4 regions of the Streptomyces sp. NPDC039465 genome follow, and region 4 is predicted to be linked to each of the others. Evidence: riboswitches for the same ligand, from Rfam matches in the RefSeq annotation. Region 4 holds a riboswitch; each other region holds the start of a gene.
What was found. Region 4 has a riboswitch for cobalamin ahead of ACZ7LT_RS21970 (ribonucleoside-diphosphate reductase subunit alpha). Riboswitches for the same ligand answer to the same signal wherever they lie in the genome.
Positions count from the first base shown of each region.

Region 1: another riboswitch for cobalamin. It lies ahead of ACZ7LT_RS26920 (energy-coupling factor ABC transporter permease); the one in region 4 lies ahead of ACZ7LT_RS21970 (ribonucleoside-diphosphate reductase subunit alpha).
Region 2: another riboswitch for cobalamin. It lies ahead of cobN (cobaltochelatase subunit CobN); the one in region 4 lies ahead of ACZ7LT_RS21970 (ribonucleoside-diphosphate reductase subunit alpha).
Region 3: another riboswitch for cobalamin. It lies ahead of ACZ7LT_RS00350 (cobalamin biosynthesis protein); the one in region 4 lies ahead of ACZ7LT_RS21970 (ribonucleoside-diphosphate reductase subunit alpha).

Region 1 covers NZ_JBVKAP010000009.1:23,298-28,876, forward strand. Annotated here, with positions in the region: gene ACZ7LT_RS26895 (DJ-1/PfpI family protein) at 81-815, shown strand; gene ACZ7LT_RS26900 (GNAT family N-acetyltransferase) at 894-1,427, shown strand; gene dhaK (dihydroxyacetone kinase subunit DhaK) at 1,538-2,530, shown strand; gene dhaL (dihydroxyacetone kinase subunit DhaL) at 2,539-3,150, shown strand; gene ACZ7LT_RS26915 (PTS-dependent dihydroxyacetone kinase phosphotransferase subunit DhaM) at 3,147-3,557, shown strand; cobalamin riboswitch at 3,603-3,795, shown strand; gene ACZ7LT_RS26920 (energy-coupling factor ABC transporter permease) at 3,826-4,530, shown strand; gene ACZ7LT_RS26925 (energy-coupling factor ABC transporter substrate-binding protein) at 4,527-4,919, shown strand; gene cbiQ (cobalt ECF transporter T component CbiQ) at 4,926-5,579, shown strand, end outside.
Region 2 covers NZ_JBVKAP010000004.1:327,833-333,411, reverse strand. Annotated here, with positions in the region: gene ACZ7LT_RS15975 (GNAT family N-acetyltransferase) at 1-673, opposite strand, end outside; gene cobN (cobaltochelatase subunit CobN) at 678-4,283, opposite strand; cobalamin riboswitch at 4,318-4,458, opposite strand; gene ACZ7LT_RS15965 (cobalamin biosynthesis protein CobG) at 5,502-5,579, shown strand, end outside.
Region 3 covers NZ_JBVKAP010000001.1:61,769-67,347, forward strand. Annotated here, with positions in the region: gene ACZ7LT_RS00330 (alpha/beta hydrolase family protein) at 1-912, opposite strand, end outside; gene ACZ7LT_RS00335 (class II aldolase/adducin family protein) at 990-1,646, opposite strand; gene ACZ7LT_RS00340 (inorganic phosphate transporter) at 1,914-3,179, shown strand; gene ACZ7LT_RS00345 (hypothetical protein) at 3,192-3,413, shown strand; cobalamin riboswitch at 3,504-3,643, shown strand; gene ACZ7LT_RS00350 (cobalamin biosynthesis protein) at 3,679-4,641, shown strand; gene ACZ7LT_RS00355 (cobyric acid synthase) at 4,638-5,579, shown strand, end outside.
Region 4 covers NZ_JBVKAP010000006.1:344,074-349,652, reverse strand. Annotated here, with positions in the region: gene ACZ7LT_RS21970 (ribonucleoside-diphosphate reductase subunit alpha) at 1-1,572, opposite strand, end outside; cobalamin riboswitch at 1,710-1,832, opposite strand; gene ACZ7LT_RS21965 (GNAT family N-acetyltransferase) at 1,897-2,400, opposite strand; gene mctP (monocarboxylate uptake permease MctP) at 2,517-4,145, opposite strand; gene ACZ7LT_RS21955 (DUF3311 domain-containing protein) at 4,142-4,396, opposite strand; gene ACZ7LT_RS21950 (GntR family transcriptional regulator) at 4,614-5,378, opposite strand.

The DNA of each region.
Region 1 (5,579 bases), on a different contig from region 4:
CACTGAGTGGTGATGCGACCAACTTCCCGTGAGGCCGCCGGGGTTCGGCGGCGCGGACGGGCGGGGCGGAGGCTGGAGCCATGGTGGGGATCGATCGTCGGAGCGCGCTGATCTCGGCGGCGGGTGTGGGCGCCGCCGCGTGGGGCGTGGCGGCCGGGACCGCGGCGGCGGCCGCGCCGCGGTTGCGCAGTGCGCGGGAGCCGCTGCGGGTGCACATCGTCGCGTTCGACGGCGCGGAGGAGCTCGATGTGTTCGGCCCACTGGAGGTGTTCGCCGCGGCGGCCTCCATGGGGCATCCGGTGCGGCCGCTGCTGGTGACCAGCGGCGGGCCGGGCCGGGTCACGGCGAGCTTCGGCACCGACATCGCGGTCCCGGGCTCCTGGGATCCGCGGGCGGCGGACGTGATCGTCGTCCCCGGCGGCGGCTTCCGGAACCGGCAGGGGCCGGGAGTCTGGTCCGAGATCGCCAAGGGCGTCCTCACCCGCGGGCTGCGGCGCGCCGAACGGCCGTCGCTGACCCTGCTCGGGGTGTGCACCGGAGTGATCGTCCTGCACGCGGCCGGCGTGATCGGCGACCGCCCCTGCACCACCCACCACCGCGCCCAGCAGTACCTGAAGGACGAGGGCGCGGACGTGCGTACCGTCCGCGTGGTGGACGACGGAAACCTCGTGTGCGCGGGCGGGGTCAGCTCCGGCATCGACGGGGCGCTGTGGCTCCTGGAACGGGAGCTCGGCTCCCAGGCGGCGACGTCCGTCGAGGCTCTGATGGAGTACGAGCGCCGGGGCACGGTGCTGCGCACGGCGGGCACCTCGTAGGCCGGGCGGCCCGCGTCCGGACCCGAGGGGTGTGACGCCGCCTCTCGGGCGGCCGACGCGCGGTGACAGGATGGAGGCATGACCGAGATCTTCACTCCCCGCCTCCTGCTGCGCCGCTGGCGCGAGGAGGACGTGATCGCCATGGCCGAGATCAACGCCGATCCGGCCGTGATGCGCTGGATCGGCGACGGGTCCGTGCTCGACCTGGAGCAGACGGCGGAGGCGATCGAGCGCTGGGAGGAGGAGTGGGACGACGAGGGCTTCGGGTTGTTCGCGGTCGAGCTGCTGGGCTCGGGCGAGCTGGCCGGCTTCACCGGTCTTTCCGTGCCTGAGTTCCTGCCCGAGGTGCTGCCGGCCGTGGAGGTCGGCTGCCGGCTCGGGACCCCGTTCTGGGGCCAGGGCTATGCCTCGGAGGCCGCACACGCCTCGCTGGAGTTCGCCCTGCAGGACCGCGGGCTCGACCGGGTGGTCGGCATCTGCCGGGCCGGCCACGACGCCGCGGAGAACGTGATGCGCAAGCTGGGCATGCGGCTGGAGCGGGAGACCGTCGACCCGCGGTTCGGCTTCCCGCTGCTGGTGCACGCGATCGACCTGACGGAGTACAGCGGCTGAGCGGCGCCCCCTGGCGCGCGAGGAGGGAATATCCGTCGCGACGCGTGTGAAGGATGGGATGGACGACCGACGCCCCGTCGATCGTGCGGCCGATCCGCGAGGAGATTCCGTTGAGAATGCTGATCAACGTCCCTGAGACCGTCGTCGCCGACGCGTTGCGCGGCATGGCCGCCGCGCATCCGGAGCTCACCGTCGACGTGGAGAACCGGATCGTGGTGCGGCGGGACGCGCCGATGGCCGGGAAGGTCGCGCTCATCTCCGGTGGCGGGTCCGGGCATGAGCCGCTGCACGCGGGGTTCGTGGGGCCCGGGATGCTGGCGGCCGCCTGCCCCGGGGAGGTGTTCACCTCCCCGGTGCCCGATCAGATGGTGCGGGCCGCGGCCGCCGTGGACAGCGGGGCCGGGGTGCTGTTCGTGGTCAAGAACTACACGGGGGACGTCCTCAACTTCGACATGGCCGCCGAGCTCGCCGAGGACGAGGGCATCCAGATCGCCAAGGTCCTCGTCAACGACGACGTGGCGGTGACCGACAGCCTCTACACCGCCGGACGGCGGGGCACCGGCGCCACCCTGTTCGTGGAGAAGATCGCGGGCGCGGCGGCCGAGGAGGGGCAGCCTCTGGAGCTGGTGGAAAGCGTCGCGCGGCGGGTGAACGAGAGGTCGCGGAGTTTCGGGGTGGCGCTGAGCGCCTGCACCACTCCGGCCAAGGGCAGCCCCACCTTCGATCTCGCCCCCGGCGAGCTGGAGTTGGGGATCGGGATCCATGGCGAGCCGGGGCGTGAGCGGCGCGCCATGATGACGTCGCGGGAGATCGCGGACCTCGCCGTCGACGCCGTCCTGGACGATCTGCGGCCCGGCGGCCCGGTGCTGGTCCTGGTCAACGGCATGGGCGCGACACCGCTGCTCGAGCTGTACGGGTTCAACGCGGAGGTGCAGCGGGTGCTCAGCGAGCGGGGGGTGTCGGTCGCCCGAACGCTCGTGGGGAACTATGTGACCTCGCTTGACATGGCCGGCTGCTCCGTCACCCTCTGCCAGGCCGACGAGGAGCTGCTGCGACTGTGGGACGCGCCGGTGAAGACGCCCGCCCTGCGCTGGGGACGGTGAGGGCCGCCATGTCCGACCCGACCGCTCTGGACGCGCTCTTCTTCCGGCGCTGGCTGACCACCGCCGCGGCCGCCGTCGACCGTGAGGCCGACCGGCTCACCGAACTGGACTCGGCCATCGGCGACGCCGATCACGGCACCAACATGCGGCGCGGTTTCGCCGCCGTCGCCGCCGCCCTCGACAAGGAGGAGCCCGCCACGCCCGGGGCCGTACTGACCCTGGCGGGGCGGCAGTTGATCTCGACCGTCGGCGGGGCGTCCGGGCCGCTGTACGGGACGCTGCTGCGGAGCACCGGCAAGGCGCTGGGTGAGGCCTCCGAGGTCAGCCGCGACCAGCTGGCCGAGGCGCTGCGTACGGGCGTGGCCGCGGTCGCCCAGCTCGGCGGCGCCGTGGCCGGGGACAAGACGATGCTGGACGCCCTGGAGCCGGCGGCCTCGGCGCTCGGCCAGTCGTTCACGGCGGCGCGGGAGGCCGCCGAGGAGGGCGCGCTGGCTACCGTACCGCTGCGGGCGCGCAAGGGCAGGGCCAGTTATCTCGGCGAGCGCAGTGTGGGGCATCAGGACCCGGGGGCGACCTCGTCGGCGCTGCTCGTCGCGGCCCTGGAAGAGGTGGCCCGGTGAGCGCCGTAGGACCGGTCGGGATCGTGCTGGTGTCGCACAGCGCGCAGGTCGCGGCCGCCGTCGCCGAGCTGGCCGTGGGGCTGGCGGCGGGCGGCGCCACCGCACCCGTCGCCCCGGCCGGCGGGGCGCCGGACGGCGGGCTCGGCACCAGCGTGGAGCTGATCACCGAGGCCGCGCGGGCGGTCGACCGGGGCGCGGGCGTCGCGGTCCTGGCCGACCTGGGCAGCGCCGTACTGACGGTGAAGGCGCTGCTCGCCGAGGGGGACGAACTGCCCGAGGAGACCCGGCTGGTGGACGCGCCGTTCGTGGAGGGCGCCGTCGCGGCGGTCGTCACGGCGTCGGCCGGCGGGGACCTGGACGCGGTAGAGGCGGCGGCCGGGGAGGCGTACGCGTACCGCAAGTCATGATGCGTACGCATCCGTGCGCGGCTTGTGATGCAGCAGGTCAACGCACTAGTGTCACACCGCCTTGGTGAACGGGAAACCGGTGAAGTACCGGTGCGGCCCTCGCCACTGTGATCGGGAAGTCCGGCTCCCTCCGCAAGGAAGCCACTGGACCGCCGCGGGAGACCGCGGCGTCCGGGAAGGCGGAGCCCGGGCGGCAGGACCCGTCAGCCAGGAGACCGGCCAAGGCGCGTCAGTCCATCCACGAGGTGCTGGAGAGGGTCTCCCAACCATGCATATAGCCGAGGGGTATCTGCCCCCGTTGCACGCGGCCGCCTGGGGCGTCGCGTCCGCTCCCTTCGTCGTCCACGGCGTACGTGCCCTGACCCGCGAGGTCAAGGCCAATCCCGAGTCCACTCTGCTGCTCGGCGCGTCGGGCGCCTTCACCTTCGTGCTCTCCGCCCTGAAGATTCCGTCGGTGACGGGCAGTTGCTCGCATCCGACCGGGACGGGTCTGGGCGCGATCCTCTTCCGGCCGCCGATCATGGCGGTGCTTGGCACGATCACACTGCTCTTCCAGGCGCTGCTGCTCGCGCACGGCGGTCTGACCACCCTGGGCGCCAACGTCTTCTCGATGGCGATCGCCGGGCCATGGGCCGGCTTCGGGGTGTACTGGCTGCTGCGCCGCTTCGACGTGCCGCTGATGGTGAGCGTGTTCTTCGGCGCGTTCGTCGCGGATCTGGTGACGTACTGCGTCACCAGCGTCCAGCTCGCCCTGGCGTTCCCCGACCCGAGCAGCGGCTTCCTGGGCGCGCTGGCCAAGTTCGGTTCCATCTTCGCCGTCACCCAGATCCCGCTGGCGGTCAGCGAGGGCCTGCTCACCGTCCTGGTGATGCGGCTGCTGATCCAGTCCAGCAAGGGTGAACTGACCCGGCTCGGCGTGCTGCTCCAGGGCGGGCGCAAGGGCGACACGACGACGGAGGCCGCGGTCCGATGAGCCGTAACGCGAAGATCAACACACTGCTGCTGCTCGTCGTGGCGGCGCTCGCCGTCCTGCCGCTGGTGCTGGGGCTCGGCGACCACAAGGAGGAGCCGTTCGCCGGCGCCGACGGCGAGGCCGAGGCGGCGATCACGGAGATCGAGCCGGACTACGAGCCGTGGTTCAGCCCGCTGTACGAGCCGCCGTCCGGCGAGATCGAGTCGGCGCTGTTCTCCCTCCAGGCGGCGATCGGCGCCGGAGTCCTCGCGTACTACTTCGGGCTGCGCAGGGGCCGCCGCCAGGGCGAGGCCCGGGCCAAGGCCGCCGAGCACCACGAGGTGGCCGAGGCGCACGGGACCGGCGACGGTGCCCGTGACGGATCCGCCGCCGGTCATCCGCTCCCCTAGCCGCCGGTGCTGCCCATCGACGCGGCGGCGCACAGCAGTCGCTGGCGCCGCCGTCATCCGTGCGAGAAGGCCGCGCTCGGCTTCGGACTGACCCTGTGCGCGGTCTGTCTGCCGCCGTGGCCGGGGGCCGTGCTGGTCGCGGCCGTCACGCTGGCGGTTCTCCTTGGCCCGGCGGGGGTCGCGCCGCGCCAGCTGTGGCGGGCATTCCGGATCCCGCTGGGTTTCTGTGTGACGGGGGCGGTGCCGCTGCTCTTCCAGGTCGGCGGGGCGGAGGGGTTCGTCACCCTGGCCCCCGACGGGCCGGTGCGGGCCGGCGAGCTGCTGCTGCGGACCTCGTCCGCGTCGCTCGGGGTGCTGCTGTTCGCCTTCACGACACCGGTCTCCGACGTGCTGCCGCGGCTGGTACGGGCCGGGGTTCCGGCGCCCGTGGTGGATGTCGCCCTGGTCATGTACCGGATCAGCTTTCTGCTCCTCGACGCCATGGCCCGGATCCGGCAGGCGCAGGCCGCGCGGCTGGGGCTGACCACCCGGGCAGCGGCCTGGCGCTCGCTGGCCGGGCTCGGCGCGACCGCGTTCGTCCGCGCCTTCGACCGGGCCCAGCGGCTGCAGGGCGGTCTCGCCGGGCGCGGCTACGACGGCACGCTGCGGGTGCTGGTGCCC
Region 2 (5,579 bases), on a different contig from region 4:
CGGTGATCTCCACGCCCGCCGCGAGCTCCGCCCGCTCCGGGTCCGCCCGGAAGGCCGCCAGGGCCTGCCGGGAGGGGAACCGCAGCAGATGGACCTCGCCGAGGCCGTCGCCCGTGCGCAGCCTGCGCTCCAGCCGCCCGCCGTGCCGGGGCAGCAGGGCCAGCACCCGGTCCTCGTAGGTGCGGGCGGCCTCGGCGGCGGACGGCGGGAAGTCGACCAGGACCGCCAGCTGGACGGCGGCCGGGTCCGCCGGCTCCAGGCTCTTGTGGAAGTGGACGTCGACGTGGCCGCCGGGGATGCCCTCCGTACGGCCCGTCTCCACATAGCCCAGGCGCCGGTAGAACGGCGGGGCCTGGAAGGAGAAGGACGAGACGACCATCCGGGTGCAGCCCCGGCGGCGGGCCTCGTCCTCGGCCGCGCGCATCAGCCTGGTCCCCCAGCCGCCGGTGCGGTGGTCCTCCCGTACCCACAGCATGTCGACACCGCCGAGGCCGCCCCAGGTCCAGCCGGTGAGGCCGCCGATCAGCTCACCGGTCGAGGGATCGGTGGCGCGGACCGACAGCTCGGCCTCGTCGTCGAAGCCGGTGGCCGCGTTGTTGAACGCGGTCAGCTCCTTGTCGAGGCGCGCCGACAGCTCCTTGTCGGCGCCCCCGACCGTCAGATCGTCCGTCACGGCGTCACTCGTCGCCTTCCAGGTCGCCCTCGGTCTCCAGGAACACCTGCCGCAGCGCGGCCAGCGTCTCGGCGTCCGGCTTCTCCCACATGCCCCGGGACTCCGCCTCAAGGAGCCGCTCCGCGATGCCGTGCAGGGCCCAGGGGTTGGCCTCCTTCAGGAAGGCCTGGTTCTCCGGGTCCAGTACGTACGTCTGCGTGAGCTTGTCGTACATCCAGTCGGCGACCACGCCGGTCGTGGCGTCGTAGCCGAAGAGGTAGTCGACGGTGGCCGCCAGCTCGAAGGCGCCCTTGTAGCCGTGGCGCCGCATCGCCTCGATCCAGCGCGGGTTGACCACCCGGGCGCGGAAGACCCGCGAGGTCTCCTCGACGAGGGTGCGGGTACGGACGGTCTCGGGGCGGGTCGAGTCGCCGATGTACGCCTCGGGCGCCGTGCCCTTGAGCGCGCGGACCGTGGCGACCATGCCGCCGTGGTACTGGAAGTAGTCGTCGGAGTCGGCGATGTCGTGCTCGCGGGTGTCCGTGTTCTTCGCGGCCACCGCGATGCGCTTGTAGGCGCTCTCCATCTCGTCGCGGGCCGGACGGCCGTCCAGCTCGCGCCCGTACGCGTAGCCGCCCCACACCGTGTACACCTCGGCGAGGTCGGCGTCCGTACGCCAGTCCTTGGAGTCGATCAGCTGGAGGATGCCCGCGCCGTAGGTGCCCGGCCGGGAGCCGAAGATACGGGTCGTGGCGCGCCGCTCGTCGCCGTGCTCGGCCAGGTCGGCCTGGGTGTGGGCGCGGACGAAGTTCTGCTCGGCCGGCTCGTCGAGCGAGGCCGCCAGGCGTACGGCGTCGTCGAGGAGGCCGATCGTGTGCGGGAACGCGTCCCGGAAGAAGCCCGAGATGCGCAGGGTCACGTCGATGCGGGGGCGGCCCAGCTCGGCGAGCGGGATCGGCTCCAGGCCGTTCACCCGGCGCGAGGCGTCGTCCCAGCGCGGGCGGATGCCGAGCAGCGCCAGGGCCTCGGCGACGTCGTCACCGGCCGTGCGCATCGCGCTGGTGCCCCACAGGGACAGGCCCACCGACGTCGGCCACTCGCCGTTGTCGGTGCGGTAGCGCTCCAGGAGCGACTCGGCGAGCGCCTGCCCGGTCTCCCAGGCGAGCCGGGACGGCACCGCCTTCGGGTCGACCGAGTAGAAGTTGCGGCCGGTGGGGAGCACGTTGACCAGGCCCCGCAGCGGGGAGCCGGACGGGCCGGCCGGGACGAAGCCGCCGTTCAACGCGTGGACCGCGTGGGTGAGTTCGTCGGTGGTGGCGGCGAGCCGGGGGACGACCTGCTCGGCGGCGAACCGCAGCACGGCGGCCACGTCCGGGCCGTGGCCCTCGGCGACGGCCGGCACGGCCTCGACCGCCCAGCCGGCGGCCTCCATCGCCTCCACCAGCACGCGCGCCTTCGCCTCCGCCTCGTCGGCGGTGGTGCGGGTGGCGGCCGACTCGTCCAGGCCGAGGGCCTCCCGCAGGCCGGGCAGGGCCTGCGTGCCGCCCCAGATCTGGCGGGCGCGCAGGATCGACAGGACCAGGTTGACCCGCTCGGGGCCGGTCGGGGCGCCGCCGAGGACATGCAGGCCGTCGCGGATCTGCGCGTCCTTGACCTCGCACAGCCAGCCGTCGACGTGCAGCAGGAAGTCGTCGAAGCCGTCGTCGTCGGGGCGGTCGTCCATCCCCAGGTCGTGGTCGAGCTTGGCGGCCTGGATCAGGGTCCAGATCTGGGCCCGGATCGCGGGCAGCTTCGCCGGGTCCATCGAGGAGATCTGGGCGTACTCGTCCAGGAGCTGTTCCAGGCGTGCAATGTCACCGTAGGAGTCGGCGCGCGCCATCGGCGGGACGAGGTGGTCGACCAGGGTGGCGTGGACCCGGCGCTTGGCCTGGGTGCCCTCGCCCGGGTCGTTGACCAGGAACGGGTAGATCAGCGGCAGGTCGCCGAGGGCCGCGTCCGGGCCGCAGGCGGCGGACAGGCCGGCGTTCTTGCCGGGCAGCCACTCAAGGTTGCCGTGCTTGCCGAGGTGGACCATCGCGTCCGCGCCGAAACCGCCGTCGGCGGCGGAGGCCGCGATCCAGCGGTAGGCGGCGAGGTAGTGGTGGGACGGCGGCAGATCGGGGTCGTGGTAGATCGCGATCGGGTTCTCGCCGAAGCCGCGCGGCGGCTGGATCAGGACGAGCAGGTTCCCGCGGCGCAGCGCCGCGAGGACGATGTCGCCCTCCGGGTTGCGCGAGCGGTCCAGGAACATCTCGCCGGGCGGCGGGCCCCAGTGCTCCTCGACCTGTTCCCTGAGCTCCGCCGGCAGGGTGGCGTACCACCGCTTGTAGTCGGCGGCCGGGATCCGGACCGGGTTCTTCGCCAGCTGCTCCTCGGTGAGCCAGTCCTGGTCGTGGCCGCCGGCCTCGATCAGGGCGTAGATCAGCTCGTCGCCGTCGCCGGAGACCAGGCCGGGGATGTCCTCGACCGGGCCGAAGTCGTAGCCCTCCTCACGGAGCCTGCGCAGGAGAGCCACGGCGGAGGCGGGGGTGTCGAGGCCGACGGCGTTGCCGATGCGGGAGTGCTTGGTGGGGTACGCGGACAGGACCAGCGCGAGGCGCTTGTCGGCGTTGGGGATGTGGCGCAGCTTGGCGTGGCGCACGGCGATCCCGGCGACGCGGGCGGCGCGCTCGGGGTCGGCGACGTACGCGGGCAGGCCGTCCTCGTCGATCTCCTTGAAGGAGAACGGGACGGTGATCAGCCGGCCGTCGAACTCGGGGACGGCGACCTGGCTTGCGGCGTCCAGCGGGGACAGGCCCTCGTCGCTCTCCTCCCAGGCGCTGCGCGGGCCGGTGAGGCAGAGCGCCTGCAGGATCGGCACGTCCAGGGCGGCGAGCGCCCCCGCGTCCCAGGCCTCCTCGTCGCCGCCGGCCTGCGCCTCGGCGGGCTTGGTGCCGCCGGCGGCGAGGACGGTGGTGACGATCGCGTCGGCGCCGCGCAGCTGGTCGAGGAGTTCGGGCTCGGGGGCGCGCAGCGACGCCACGTACAGCGGCAGGGCGCGGGCGCCGGCGTCCTCGACGGCGTCGCAGAGGGAGCCGACGAAGGCGGTGTTGCCGCTCATGTGGTGGGCGCGGTAGTAGAGCACGGCGATCAGCGGGCCGTCGTCGTTCTTCGCCGTGCGCTCCAGGGGGCCCCAGGTGGGGGCGGGGGCCGGGGGTTCGAAGCCGTGGCCGGTGAGCAGGACGGTGTCGGAGAGGAAGCGGGCGAGCTGCTCCAGGTTGGCCGGGCCGCCGTGCGCGAGATAGGCGTGGGCCTCGGTGGCGACGCCGATGGGAACGGTGGAGGCGGCCATCAGCTGGGCGTCGGGGGCCTGTTCGCCGGTGAGGACGACGACGGGCCGCGTCTGCTCCTCGGCGAGGAGCACGTCCAGCCCCTCCTGCCAGGCCCGCAGCCCGCCCAGGAGCCGTACGACGACGAGATCGGCACCCTCCAGCAGCCCGGGCAGGTCGTCCAGCGGCAGCCGGGAGGGGTTGGCAAACCGGTAGGCGACGGGCCCGTCGGCCGCGCGGGCGCTCAGCAGGTCGGTGTCGGAGGTCGACAGCAGCAGGATCATGCGCGTGCGGGCCTTCCTCGGGGTGTCCGCGCCCCGGGTGGTCTGGTGGACGGCGGGAGTTCCTGACTCACCGGCTCGTCTCCTACCCCGGCTCACAGTGGCGGGACCGCGCCGGATTCTCACCGGGCTTCCTCCCTAGGGCCTGGGACCCTGTGCCGTTCTGCATAGTAAGTCGTGTCCGCCCAGTGCAGCACAGCAGCCCGGGAAGAGCAGTCGACAACGAGAGACCGCGGCTTTTCACATCAATACGAGCCACGTGCGACCACTCGACTACTCGTTCGAGTGAAGCAGGGGGATTCATCGGACGTTGCTCCCGCGGGGGAGGCATGGTCGGCAGCGATTCATAGGGCTTGAGGAAGACGAGGCGGCAAATGGCAGGTGCAGCGCGCGAGAGGAAGAGCGAACTGCGCCCGATCGCGGCCTGCTTCACCGTCGCCGCGCCTGTGGGCGCCCGCATCCGGGACCGGTTACATCTGACCGAGGCCGACAGCGAAGTCTTTACCGCTGTCGGCAGGCACAACGGGCACCACCAGCGTGTTGATCTCGCTGCGCGTATCGCCCTGGGGAATGTGCGGGCGAAGGACACCCGGCGCGCCGGACGGAAGAAGAAGCTGACGGCGGTGTCATCCTCCCGCTGGGCCGGGGCGATGACCAGGGCGAGTGAGGACCAGTACCAACTCTCCCTGCGGTGCCTGTACAGCGAGCGCACATCCTTGCGTCGCGCCATCGAGATCATTGGCAAGCGCCTTGCGGTCCCGTGCGGTCGACGCAAGGGCAAGACGCGGGGCCAAGGCTTGGTCGTCATCGCAGTCGATCCCGCCTATACGTCCCGCTGGGGCGCTCAGCACTGGCGAGCCCCCCTCCAGCAGCAGACCAGAACCACCGTCACAGGGCACCACGGTGCCGCTGTGGCGATCGGCAGGCGCGGCCTGGGATACCGAATCCGGCGTCGGCCAGGTGTGACCTCCGCTCACCAGAGGATGAGCACGAGGAGAGCTACCGGCCAGACCGGACTCCTTCCCGGGCCACGCGGGACCGTGAGCCCACCCAGGACAGCGGGCACGCCTGACGAAGGCGAGAAGACCCGACCGTGCCGAGGTGACCAACTCGCGCTGTTCCCAGCCCCTCAAGACCGTTCGGAGGAGCACCGGCTCAGGCCGGTTCATGACGATTTGACCACCCCTGGCCAGCGTCAAGAGGAACGGTATGCTCGCCGCCATGTCGCCCACCCCACCTACCCTGCCCGACCAGGGCGAACCTCTTATACGGGACCGCGGTGACGCCTGCCCCGGGGCG
Region 3 (5,579 bases), on a different contig from region 4:
TTCCTGGAGCCGGTCGCCGTGCAGGCCGGTGCGGCCCTGGGCGGCCCGGACGGCGAGCGGCAGGAGCCTGCTGGGGGTGCGGCGGGCGGCGGCGAGGGCGCGCAGGGTGGCCTCCCAGTCGAGGACGGGCGAGTCCAGGACGAGTCCGCTGATGCGGTCGCGCAGGCCGGAGTTGGCGGCGGCGTGCAGGGCCATCGCGGCGCCGGTGGACCAGCCGTGCAGGATGACGCGGTCGGCGCCGAGGCGGACGGCGTGCCGGATGGCGGCGTCCACGTCGCGCCACTCCGAGTCGCCGAGGTGCCCGAGGCCGTCCGGGGAGCGGGGGGCGCCCGGGTCGCCCCGGTAGGCGAGGTTGAGCACCGGGAACTGGTGGCGGTTGAGGAAGGCGAGGAGATTGAGGGGGTGGTGCCGGGTGGTGCCGAGGCCGTGGACGGTGATGACCCAGGTGCCGCGGGCGGCCGGTACGAGCCAGGCAGGGAGGGCGCCCAGTTCGCCGGGGACCTCCAGGTCCTCGTGGTCGAGGCCGAGGGAGTCGGCGGGGGTGCCGCTGTAGAGCTGGGGGGTGAGCCGGACGCGGCTGCCGGTGTGCGGGGTGCCGTGCTCCACGCGCTCCAGGCGGCGTACGACGGTGTCCGCGGTGTGGGCGACGCCGTCGAGGACGGGGCCGACGACGGCGTGCAGGTCGTTGCCGGCGAGGCCGTAGGTGCCGGGGCGCAGGGCGGCGAGGCTGCGGGTCAGGGTGATCCGGCCGGGCGCCGTGTCGTGGACGGTGAGCCGGGGGTCGCCGGGCAGGGGCCGGCCGGGCGGTGTTCGCAGGGCCGCGTCGCTGGCGTACCGGCCGGCCGCGACCGCGGCCGCGCCGATGCCTATCAGGGTGGTGACGGCTGCTGCCGTCGCTGTAGCCGGGCGCACGCTCCCAGTGTCGGCACGACCGTCGCGCCGTGCCAGTGGGCGGCCCGCGCCCGGCGCCGGGCGCGGGCCGGGCCGGGTCAGGCCGGGCGGCCGTAGCCGTGGAGCTTCTCGGCGGCCTCGTCGAGCTGGGCAGGGGTGAGCAGGGAGGGGGTGCGGCCGGGGAGCGTGCTCGCGGTGAGCCAGACGTGGCACATCCATTCGAGCTGGGCCGTGCGGTCGTAGGCCTGGGCGAGGGTGTCGCCGTAGGTGAGGGTGCCGTGGTTGCGCAGGAGGCAGCCGGTGCGGCCGTCGAGGGCGTCGAGCACGTGGCCGGCGAGCTCCTCGGTGCCGTAGAGGGCGTACGGGGCGACGCGGACGGGGCCGCCGAGGGCGCCGGTCATGTAGTGCACGGCGGGGAGCTCGGGGACGAGGGTGGAGACGGCGGTGGCGTGGACGGCGTGGGTGTGGACGACGGCGGCGGCGGAGGTGTTCCGGTAGACGGCCAGGTGCATGGGCAGCTCGCTGGTGGGCGGGAGCGTGCCGCGCACGGGCCGCCCGTCGAGGCCGACGGCGAGGAGGTCCTCGTCGGCGAGACGGTCGTAGGGCACCGCGCTCGGGGTCACCAGGACGAGGTCCCCGACGCGGACGGAGACATTGCCCGACGTGCCGACGACGAGTCCGTCGGTGACGGTCCTGCGGGCCGTGGCCACGAGCTCCCGCCAGGCCTCTTCGAGAGTCTGTTCCATGGGGTCCATGGGGTGATCGTGCCAGCCGGGGGGTGCGGCCGCGGCAACGTGATCAGTATCTCTTCCGGGGTGCGGGGCAGACCGGCCGAAGAGACCCGCAAGAGCCCGAAAGCCGCGTCCTGCCCCGAAACCACGGGCCGGAGGGCCGCTTCGAACGGGAAGCGGAGGGACATGCACCCGAATGGGGACACCACCACAACCCTCCCAGTTCACCTTCCGTTCACTCAGGTTGCCTACGTTCATCCAGCCACTGACGTCAAACGATTGCCTGGGTAAATGGAACACATCACGCTGCTGCTCGCGATTGTGGTCGTGACAGCTCTCGTGTTCGATTTCACGAACGGTTTCCACGACACCGCCAACGCGATGGCGACGACCATCTCGACCGGTGCCCTCAAGCCCAAGACGGCGGTGGCCATGTCCGCCGTGCTCAACCTGGTCGGCGCGTTCCTGTCGGTGGAGGTTGCCAAGACGATCTCCAAGGGGCTCGTCAACGAGGAGGGCATCCAGCCCGAAGTCATCCTCGCCGCGCTCGTCGGCGCGATCCTCTGGAACCTGGTGACCTGGCTGGTCGGTCTGCCGTCCAGCTCCTCCCACGCCCTGATGGGCGGCCTCATCGGCGCGACCATCGCCGCGATCGGCGTCAGTGGCGTCAACGGCGGGATCGTCGTGACCAAGGTGCTCATCCCGGCGATCGCCGCGCCGCTGGTCGCCGGCCTGGCCGCGATGTTCGCCGCCCGCCTGACCTACCGCCTCGACAAGAACGCGGACCGCAAGACGACCGAGAAGGGCTACCGGGCCGGTCAGATCGCGTCCGCCGGTCTCGTCTCCCTCGCCCACGGCACGAACGACGCCCAGAAGACCATGGGCATCATCACCCTCGCCCTGGTCGCCGGCGGCGTCCTCGTCCCCGGCTCCAACCCGCCCGTCTGGGTCATCGTCTCCGCCGGTGTGGCGATCGCGCTCGGCACCTACCTCGGCGGCTGGCGCATCATCCGCACGATGGGCAAGGGCCTCACGGACCTCCAGCCGCAGCAGGGCTTCGCCGCCCAGACCAGCGCGGCCACCGTCATCCTGGCCTCCTCCAGCCTGGGCTTCTCCCTGTCGACCACGCACTCCTGCTCCGGCGCCGTCATGGGCGCGGGTCTGGGCCGCAAGGGCGGTGTCGTCCGCTGGTCGACCGCCACCCGGATGTTCGTCGCCTGGGGCCTGACCCTTCCGGCCGCGGGCCTGGTCGGGGCCGGAGCCGAGTACGTCGCCAGCCAGGGCGAGTGGGGCGTCTACGCCGTCGCGGCCTTCCTGGTCGCCTCCTGCGTCGCCATCTGGCTCGTCTCCCGCCGCCAGGTGGTCGACCACACCAACGTCAACGACGTCAGCCCCGACGCCGAGCCCGCGGGTGTCGTGACCACCGCCATCGCGGCTGTCACCCCGCCGCCGGCCGGCTCTGTCGCCGCCGTCGCGGACGAGGACCTGAAGACCACCATCCCCACGCCGGCCCCCACGGACCCGGCCGCTCCCACGGCCCCCGCCGCCGCGCTGTAAGGAACGAACCACATGAAGATCGACTGGGCAGCTCTCGGCTCCGTCTTCGGAGTCAGCCTCGTGGCGACCGTCGCCCTCGTGGGCCTGTTCACCCTCGGCATCGTCGGCCTCTCCAAGCAGGAGTCGGCCGCCGCCCAGGGAGGCTCCGCCACCCTGGCCCGTACCGGCGCCTACGCCTGCTTCGCGCTCTGCGCGGCGGCCGTGGCGTACGGCATCTATCTGATCGTCGTCTGACCACGGCGCTCCACGGCATACGGAAGGGCGGGCCGCACCACAAGGTGCGGCCCGCCCTTCCGTATGCGCAGGTCAAGGGTGAGTTGACGGGCCTTCGGGCAGCGTGGTGGACTGCCGGGGCCATTACGGCGGCAGTAGAGGAAGTCCGGTGCGAATCCGGCGCGGTCCCGCCACTGTGACCGGGGAGCTGATCCCCGGGAGCCAGGAACTCTCACCGCCGGTCACGTCGAGCCAGGGCGCGGACCCTGAGTGAGGACATTGCGCCATGCCTGGCCGCAGCAGAGCGACCGCTGTCTACGCGTACGGGGCCACCGCAGGCCTGGTGGCCGATCTCGTCCTGGGGGACCCCCGCCGGGGCCATCCCGTCGCCGCCTTCGGCCGGGCCGCCGGAGCCGTCGAGCGCGCGCTCTGGCGCGACCATCGCGGCTGGGGCGCACTGCACACCGCCGTCTGCGCCGGAGGAGCCGCCGCCGCGGGCGCGCTCGCGGCCCGCGCCGTACGCGGCCACGGCGCCGCGTCCGTCGCCCTGACCGCGGCCTGCGTCTGGTCCGTCGTGGGCGGTACGTCCCTGGGCCGCGAGGCCCGCGCCATCGGCGGGGCGCTCGCCGCCGCGGACCTGGAGGTCGCCCGGGAGCGGCTGCCGCATCTGTGCGGCCGGGACCCGCAGGCCCTGGACGGTCCCGGGATCGCCCGCGCGGTGGTGGAGTCCGTCGCCGAGAACACCTCCGACGCCGTCGTGGGCGCGCTGGTGTGGGGCGCGGTGGCCGGGGTGCCCGGTCTGGTCGGGTTCCGGGCCGTGAACACCCTGGACGCCATGGTGGGCCACAAGTCGCCGCGCCACCGCCGCTTCGGCTGGGCCTCGGCCCGCCTCGACGACCTCGCCGGCTGGCCCGGAGCCCGGCTCACCGCCGCCCTGGCCACGGCCGCCGGCGGCGACCCGCGCGGCGCGCTGCGGGCCTGGCGGGCCGACGCGGACCGGCACCCGAGCCCCAACGCCGGCCCGGTGGAGGCCTCGTTCGCGGGCGCCCTCGGCGTACGGCTCGGCGGCACCCTCTCGTACGGCGGCCGGGTCGAGCACCGGCCCGTCCTCAACGGCGACGGCCGGGACGTCGAGGTGGCGGACATCGAACGCGCGGTGCGGCTGTCGCGCCGGGTGAGCGCGCTGGCCCTGGCCGCGTGCGTGGGCGGGCGGCTGGCCGTGACGGCCATGAAGCGGAGGCGTACATGAGGGGCGGGAGCGGGGGCGGCCTCGGCGGCGGGCTGATGGTCGCCGGGACCACGTCGGACGCGGGCAAGAGCGTCGTGACCGCCGGCATCTGCCGCTGGCTGGTCCGCAAGGGCGTCAAGGTCGCGCCGTTCAAGGGGCAGAACATGTCCCTGAACTCCTTCGTCACCCGTGAGGGCGCGGAGATCGGCCGGGCGCAGGCCATGCAGGCGCAGGCCGCGCGCGTGGAGCCGACGGCGCTGATGAACCCGGTCCTGCTGAAGCCCGGCAGCGACCGCTCCAGCCAGGTGGTGCTCATGGGCAAGCCGGTCGGCGAGATGAGCGCCCGCGGCTACCACGGCGGACGGCAGCGCGAGCTGTACGAGCCGGTGGTGGCGTGCCTGGAGGAGCTGCGGGGCACGTATGACGCCGTGATCTGCGAGGGGGCCGGAAGTCCGGCGGAGATCAATCTACGCCGCACCGACATCGTGAACATGGGCATCGCGCGCGCCGCGCGCTTCCCCGTCGTGGTGGTCGGGGACATCGACCGCGGCGGGGTGTTCGCCCAGTTCTTCGGTACGACGGCGCTGCTCGCGCCCGAGGACCAGGAGCTGGTCGCCGGCTATCTCGTGAACAAGTTCCGGGGCGATGTGACGCTCCTGACGCCGGGGCTCGACATGCTGAAGGGGCTCACGGGACGGCCGACGTTCGGGGTCCTGCCGTACGCCCACGGGCTCGGCATCGACGAGGAGGACGGGCTGCGGGTGCCCCTGCGGGGCGCGGTCCGCGAGTCGGTGGTGGCGCCGCCGGTCGGTGCGGACGTGCTGCGGGTCGCCGTGTGCGCGGTCCCCCTGATGTCCAACTTCACCGACGTGGACGCGCTCGCCGCGGAGCCCGGTGTGGTGGTGCGGTTCGTGGACCGGGCCGAGGAGCTCGTCGACGCGGACCTGGTCGTCGTCCCC
Region 4 (5,579 bases):
GTCGAAGGGCAGCCGCAGCTTGAAGAAGACGTCCTGGAGGCCCATCGCGCCCAGGCCCACCGGGCGCCACTTGGCGTTGGACCGGCCCGCCTGCTCGGTCGGGTAGAAGTTGATGTCCACGACCCGGTCGAGGAACGTCACGGCCGTACGGACCGTCTCGTCCAGGCGCTCCCAGTCCAGCTCGCCCGTCCCGGGGAGCACGAACGCGCCGAGGTTGACCGAGCCGAGGTTGCAGACCGCGGTCTCGTCGTCGTTGGTGACCTCGATGATCTCGGTGCAGAGGTTCGAGGAGTGCACCACCGTGCCGGGCAGGGCCGTCTGGTTCGCGGTCCGGTTGGAGGCGTCCTTGAACGTCATCCAGCCCTGGCCGGTCTGCGCGAGCGTACGCATCATGCGGCCGTACAGGTCGCGGGCCGGCATGGTCTTCTTGGCCAGGCCCGCCGCCTCGGCCTTGAGGTAGGCGGCGTCGAACTCCTCGCCGTACAGGTCCACCAGCTCCGGCACGTCCGCCGGGGAGAACAGCGACCACTCGCCGTCCGCGTCGACCCGGCGCATGAACTCGTCCGGGATCCAGTGCGCGAGGTTCAGGTTGTGCGTACGCCGGGCGTCCTCACCGGTGTTGTCGCGCAGCTCCAGGAACTCCTCGATGTCCGCGTGCCAGGTCTCCAGGTAGACCGCGGCCGCGCCCTTGCGGCGGCCGCCCTGGTTCACCGCGGCGACGGAGGCGTCCAGCGTCTTCAGGAACGGCACGATGCCGTTGGAATGGCCGTTGGTGCCGCGGATCAGCGAACCGCGGGCGCGGATACGGGAGTACGAGAGGCCGATGCCGCCCGCGTGCTTCGACAGCCGCGCGACCTGGTGGTAGCGGTCGTAGATCGAGTCCAGCTCGTCCAGCGGCGAGTCCAGCAGATAGCAGGAGGACATCTGCGGGTGGCGGGTGCCGGAGTTGAAGAGCGTGGGGGAGGAGGGCAGGTAGTCCAGCCGGCTCATCAGCCGGTACAGCGAGGCGACCTCGTCCAGGGCGAGCTCGGAGTCGTCCTCGGCGAGACCGGCGGCCACGCGCAGCATGAAGTGCTGCGGGGTCTCGATCACCTTGCGGGTCAGGGGGTGGCGCAGCAGATAGCGCGAGTAGAGCGTGCGCAGACCGAAGTAGCCGAAGCGGTCGTCCGCGTCGAGGTCGATCAGCGCGTCCATACGGGCCGCGTGCAGCGCCACGAAGTCGGCCGTACGGTCCGCGATCAGGCCCTCCCGGTGGCCGACCGCGACCGACGCGGAGAACGACACGGCGCCCTGGCCGGCCGCCTCGTCGGCGATGGCGCGGGTGAGCAGCCGGGCGGCGAGCCGGGAGTAGGCGGGGTCCTCGGAGATCAGCCCGGCGGCCGCCTCGGTGGCCAGCTCCCGCAGCTCCGCCTCGTCCGAACCGGCGTGCCGGCCGCGCAGCGCGGCGGCCGCCACCCGTCCCGGGTCGGTCTCGGGCAGATCGGCGGTGAGGTCGGTCAGGGTCCGCAGGAGTACGGTCCCGGGTCCGTCGTTCTCAATCGCTGAGGCCGGATCGGCGGGCGCGATGGTCACTGTGGGGGCTCTCCCTCGCTCGGCTCGGGGCCGGCGGCAGGAGTCGGGGCGCACGGGCACACACCGGTGACGGCGGATGCGCGGCGTCCACCGGCCCATTCCGCGAGGCCCGGACGTCTTCGGCACCCGGAACGGACGGACCGGGCGCGCTGTCGGCAGGTCCTCGGACTCATCGGGTGCACACGTACACCAAACACACCGTTGCGGGACAGTTCCGGATTTCCACCGGATTCCCCTGCGACGACAGCGAGCATGAGCATACATGTGGGGGGCGCCGGATGCGGCACCCCCCACATGTTGTGTGTCGTGTATCCGGACTCCCCGTCAGAGCTCCAACCCGTAGGTGAGCAGCCGGAGACCGGGAATCGGCTCCCAGTCCCGCTCAGGAGTCCGTACGAACCCCATCCGCTCGTAGATCCGGTGGGCCGACCCCATCGACGGCTGGGTCGACAGCATCAGCCGTACGCACCCCTCCGTGGCCCGCGCCCGCTCCACACAGGCCCGTACGAGCGCCTCGCCCGCTCCCTGTCCGCGCGCCTCCTTGGAGACCGCCAGCATCCGGAACTCGGCCTCGTCCGCCCGGGCGACGTCGGCCCACGGCCGCGCCCCTGAGGCGACGAAGGTCACGCCACCGAGGAGGCACCCCCGGGGGTCCACGGCGACCAGCACCTCCGCCTCGGCGGCCCGGCGGGCCACGTCCCGCAGGACGCCCAGGTAGTCGTCGTCCTCGTTGAGATCGAGGTGGCCGTCGTCCAGATAGGCCTGTGCGGTGAGTTCGCCGAGGGCCTCGTACTCGGCCGGCAGTGCCGTACGAATGGCTATCTCCATGGCGTGAGTGTGACCCGGCCGGGCCGCCGGCGCCCACCGAATCGCCGCGCACACGCGACGAGGGCCGCCGGGCGCTCCGCGAAGGAACACCCGACGGCCCTCGGGAGGCCGGGAGGTCAGTGCGCCGAGCCGGCCGTCGCCGGAGGCAGCTCCGTCTTGACGCCCGGGTCGCCCGCGTCCGCGGTGTAGTCGGACGGGGAGGTCTCGTCGACGCCCTCGGGCGCCTTGGCCGCCCGCAGCACGAAGGTGAGCACGACCGTCACGACGACATTCAGGACGAACGCGGTCAGACCGATGTAGCCGATCTCGCCGATGCCGGGGATCTCGGCCGACGAGCCGCCGAAGTGCTTCTGCGTCGGACTCGCGACCCCGTACGCCGCCGCGGTGCCGTAGACCATGCCGACCGCCCAGCCGGCCAGCAGCGCCCAGCGGTGGAACCAGCGGGTGAACAGGCCGCCCACCAGCGCCGGGAAGGTCTGGAGGATCCAGATGCCGCCGAGGAGCTGGAAGTTGATGGCGACGGTCTTGTCCATGGTGAGGACGAAGGCCAGCGCGCCCACCTTCACCAGCAGCGACACCAGCTTGGAGACCTTGGTCTCCTGCGCCGGCGTGGCGTCCGGCTTCAGGAAGTCCTTGTAGATGTTGCGGGTGAAGAGGTTCGCGGCCGCGATCGACATGATCGCCGCCGGGACCAGCGCGCCGATGCCGATGGCGGCGAAGGCGATGCCCGTGAACCAGTCCGGGAACATGTTCTCGAACAGCTGCGGGATGGCCAGCTGACCGTTCTTCACCTTCACACCCGCGGCGATCGCCATGAAGCCGAGCAGCGCCAGCAGGCCCAGCATCAGCGAGTAGAGCGGCAGGATCGTGGTGTTGCGGCGGATGACTTCACGGCTGCGCGAGGAGAGCGTCGCCGTGATCGAGTGCGGGTACATGAAGAGCGCGAGCGCGGAGCCCAGCGCGAGGGTGGCGTACCCCCACTGGCCCATCTCCCCGGGCACGAGCGCCCCGCGCGGCTTGTCGGTCGCGGGGTTGATCTGCGCGTACGCCTCACCGGCCTTGGCGAAGATCTCGTCGAAGCCGCCGAGCTTGATCGGGATGTAGATGATCGCCACCGCGATGACGATGTAGATCAGCGTGTCCTTGACGAAGGCGATCAGCGCGGGGGCCCGCAGGCCGGAGGAGTAGGTGTAGGCCGCGAGCACACCGAAGGCGATCAGCAGCGGCAGGTCCTTGATGAACCAGTGGGTGGTCTCGCCGCCGCCCACGCCCATCACGTCCAGGACGGCCTGGATGCCGACGAGCTGGAGGGCGATGTACGGCATGGTGGCGAGCAGGCCGGTGACGGCGACCGCCAGCGACAGGCCCTTGGAGCCGAAGCGGCCCCGGACGAAGTCGGAGGTGGTGACGTACCCGTGCTTGTGCGACACCGACCAGAGCCGGGGCAGGAAGGTGAAGATCAGCGGGTACACCAGGATCGTGTACGGGACGGCGAAGAAGCCCGCCGCGCCCGCCGCGTAGATCGCCGCCGGGACGGCGACGAAGGTGTACGCGGTGTAGAGGTCGCCGCCGAGCAGGAACCAGGTCACCCAGGTGCCGAACGAGCGGCCGCCGAGGCCCCATTCGTCGAGGCTGTTCTCGTTCTCCGCCCGGCGCCAGCGCGAGGCGAGGAATCCCATGACCGTGACGGCCAGGAAGAAGAAGATGAAGACGGCGAGTGCGACGCCGTTCACGCCGTCCTTCACTTCGACGCACCTTCCTTGCGGGCGCGCTGGTCACGCTGCCACAGCTTGTACGCGACCATCGTCAAAGCGGTCGAGATCAGGACCCAGGCCATCTGGTACCAGTAGAAGAACGGCATGCCGATGAAGGCCGGCTCGGTCTTCGCGTACGAGCTCACCCAGAGCATGGCCACGAACGGTGCGATGAGGCACAGCGCCACCACGACGCGCAAAGGCGTGATGGTCGGCGGTTTTCCTTGCGTCTCTTCCGACATACGGCGATACCGTCCCCTCCGCTGATCACCTGCGTAATGCGCAGGAAATCTAGGGGACTGTTTCGGTCTATGGAACCCCCGTCCGAATAACGGACGAGTGTCGATCTGACCGCCGGCCCTGGACATACCGGTGCCCCGGCACTCCTCACGGATGTGCCGGGGCACCGGTTCACCGAATTACCAGGCTTTTCTCAGCCGTTCGGGCCAGTCCTTCGGGTCAGCCGTTCGGCCGCTGCAGGCGGGCGACGAACTTGTAGCGGTCGCCGCGGTAGACGGAGCGCACCCACTCCACCGGCTCGCCGTTCTCGTCCCGCGAGTGCCGGGAGAGCATCAGCATCGGCAGGCCGACGTCCGTGCCGAGCAGGCCCGCCTCGCGCGGGGTGGCGAGCGAGGTCTCGATCGTCTCCTCGGCCTCGGCGAGGTGGACGTCGTACACCTCCGCCAGCGCCGTGTAGAGAGAGGTGTACTTCACCAGCGACCGGCGCAGGGCCGGGAAGCGCTTGGCGGACAGATGGGTCGTCTCGATGGCCATCGGTTCGCCGCTGGCCAGCCGCAGCCGCTCGATCCGCAGCACCCGCCCGCCCGCGCTGATGTCGAGCAGCCCGGCGAGCGTGTCGTCGGCCGTGACGTACCCGATGTCCAGCAACTGGGAGGTCGGCTCCAGGCCCTGGGCGCGCATGTCCTCGGTGTACGAGGTGAGCTGGAGCGCCTGGGAGACCTTCGGCTTGGCGACGAACGTGCCCTTGCCCTGGATGCGCTCCAGGCGGCCCTCGACGACCAGCTCCTGGAGGGCCTGGCGCACGGTGGTGCGCGAGGTGTCGAACTCGGCCGCGAGGGTGCGCTCCGGCGGCACCGGGGTGCCGGGCGGAAGCGTCTCCGTCATGTCGAGCAAATGCCTCTTGAGCCGGTAGTACTTGGGCACGCGCGCGGTACGGGTGGTGGCCCCGCCCTCGTTCTCCGTACTGCCCCCGTCCGTGGCCATGGCCTGCCTTCCCGACTCCTGTGCTGTTGCCGTCACCGGCTCCTCCGTCTGCTGCGGCTCACATGGTGGCACGGACCGGTCACGGGTCGTCGCCCCTCCTCAGGTGTCGGTCCGATAACGGACCCGACTGCCCTTCTTATACACCCTTGACACCCCTAAAGGTCTAGGCCAAGCTCCCGGTACTGGTCTAAACCATTAAAG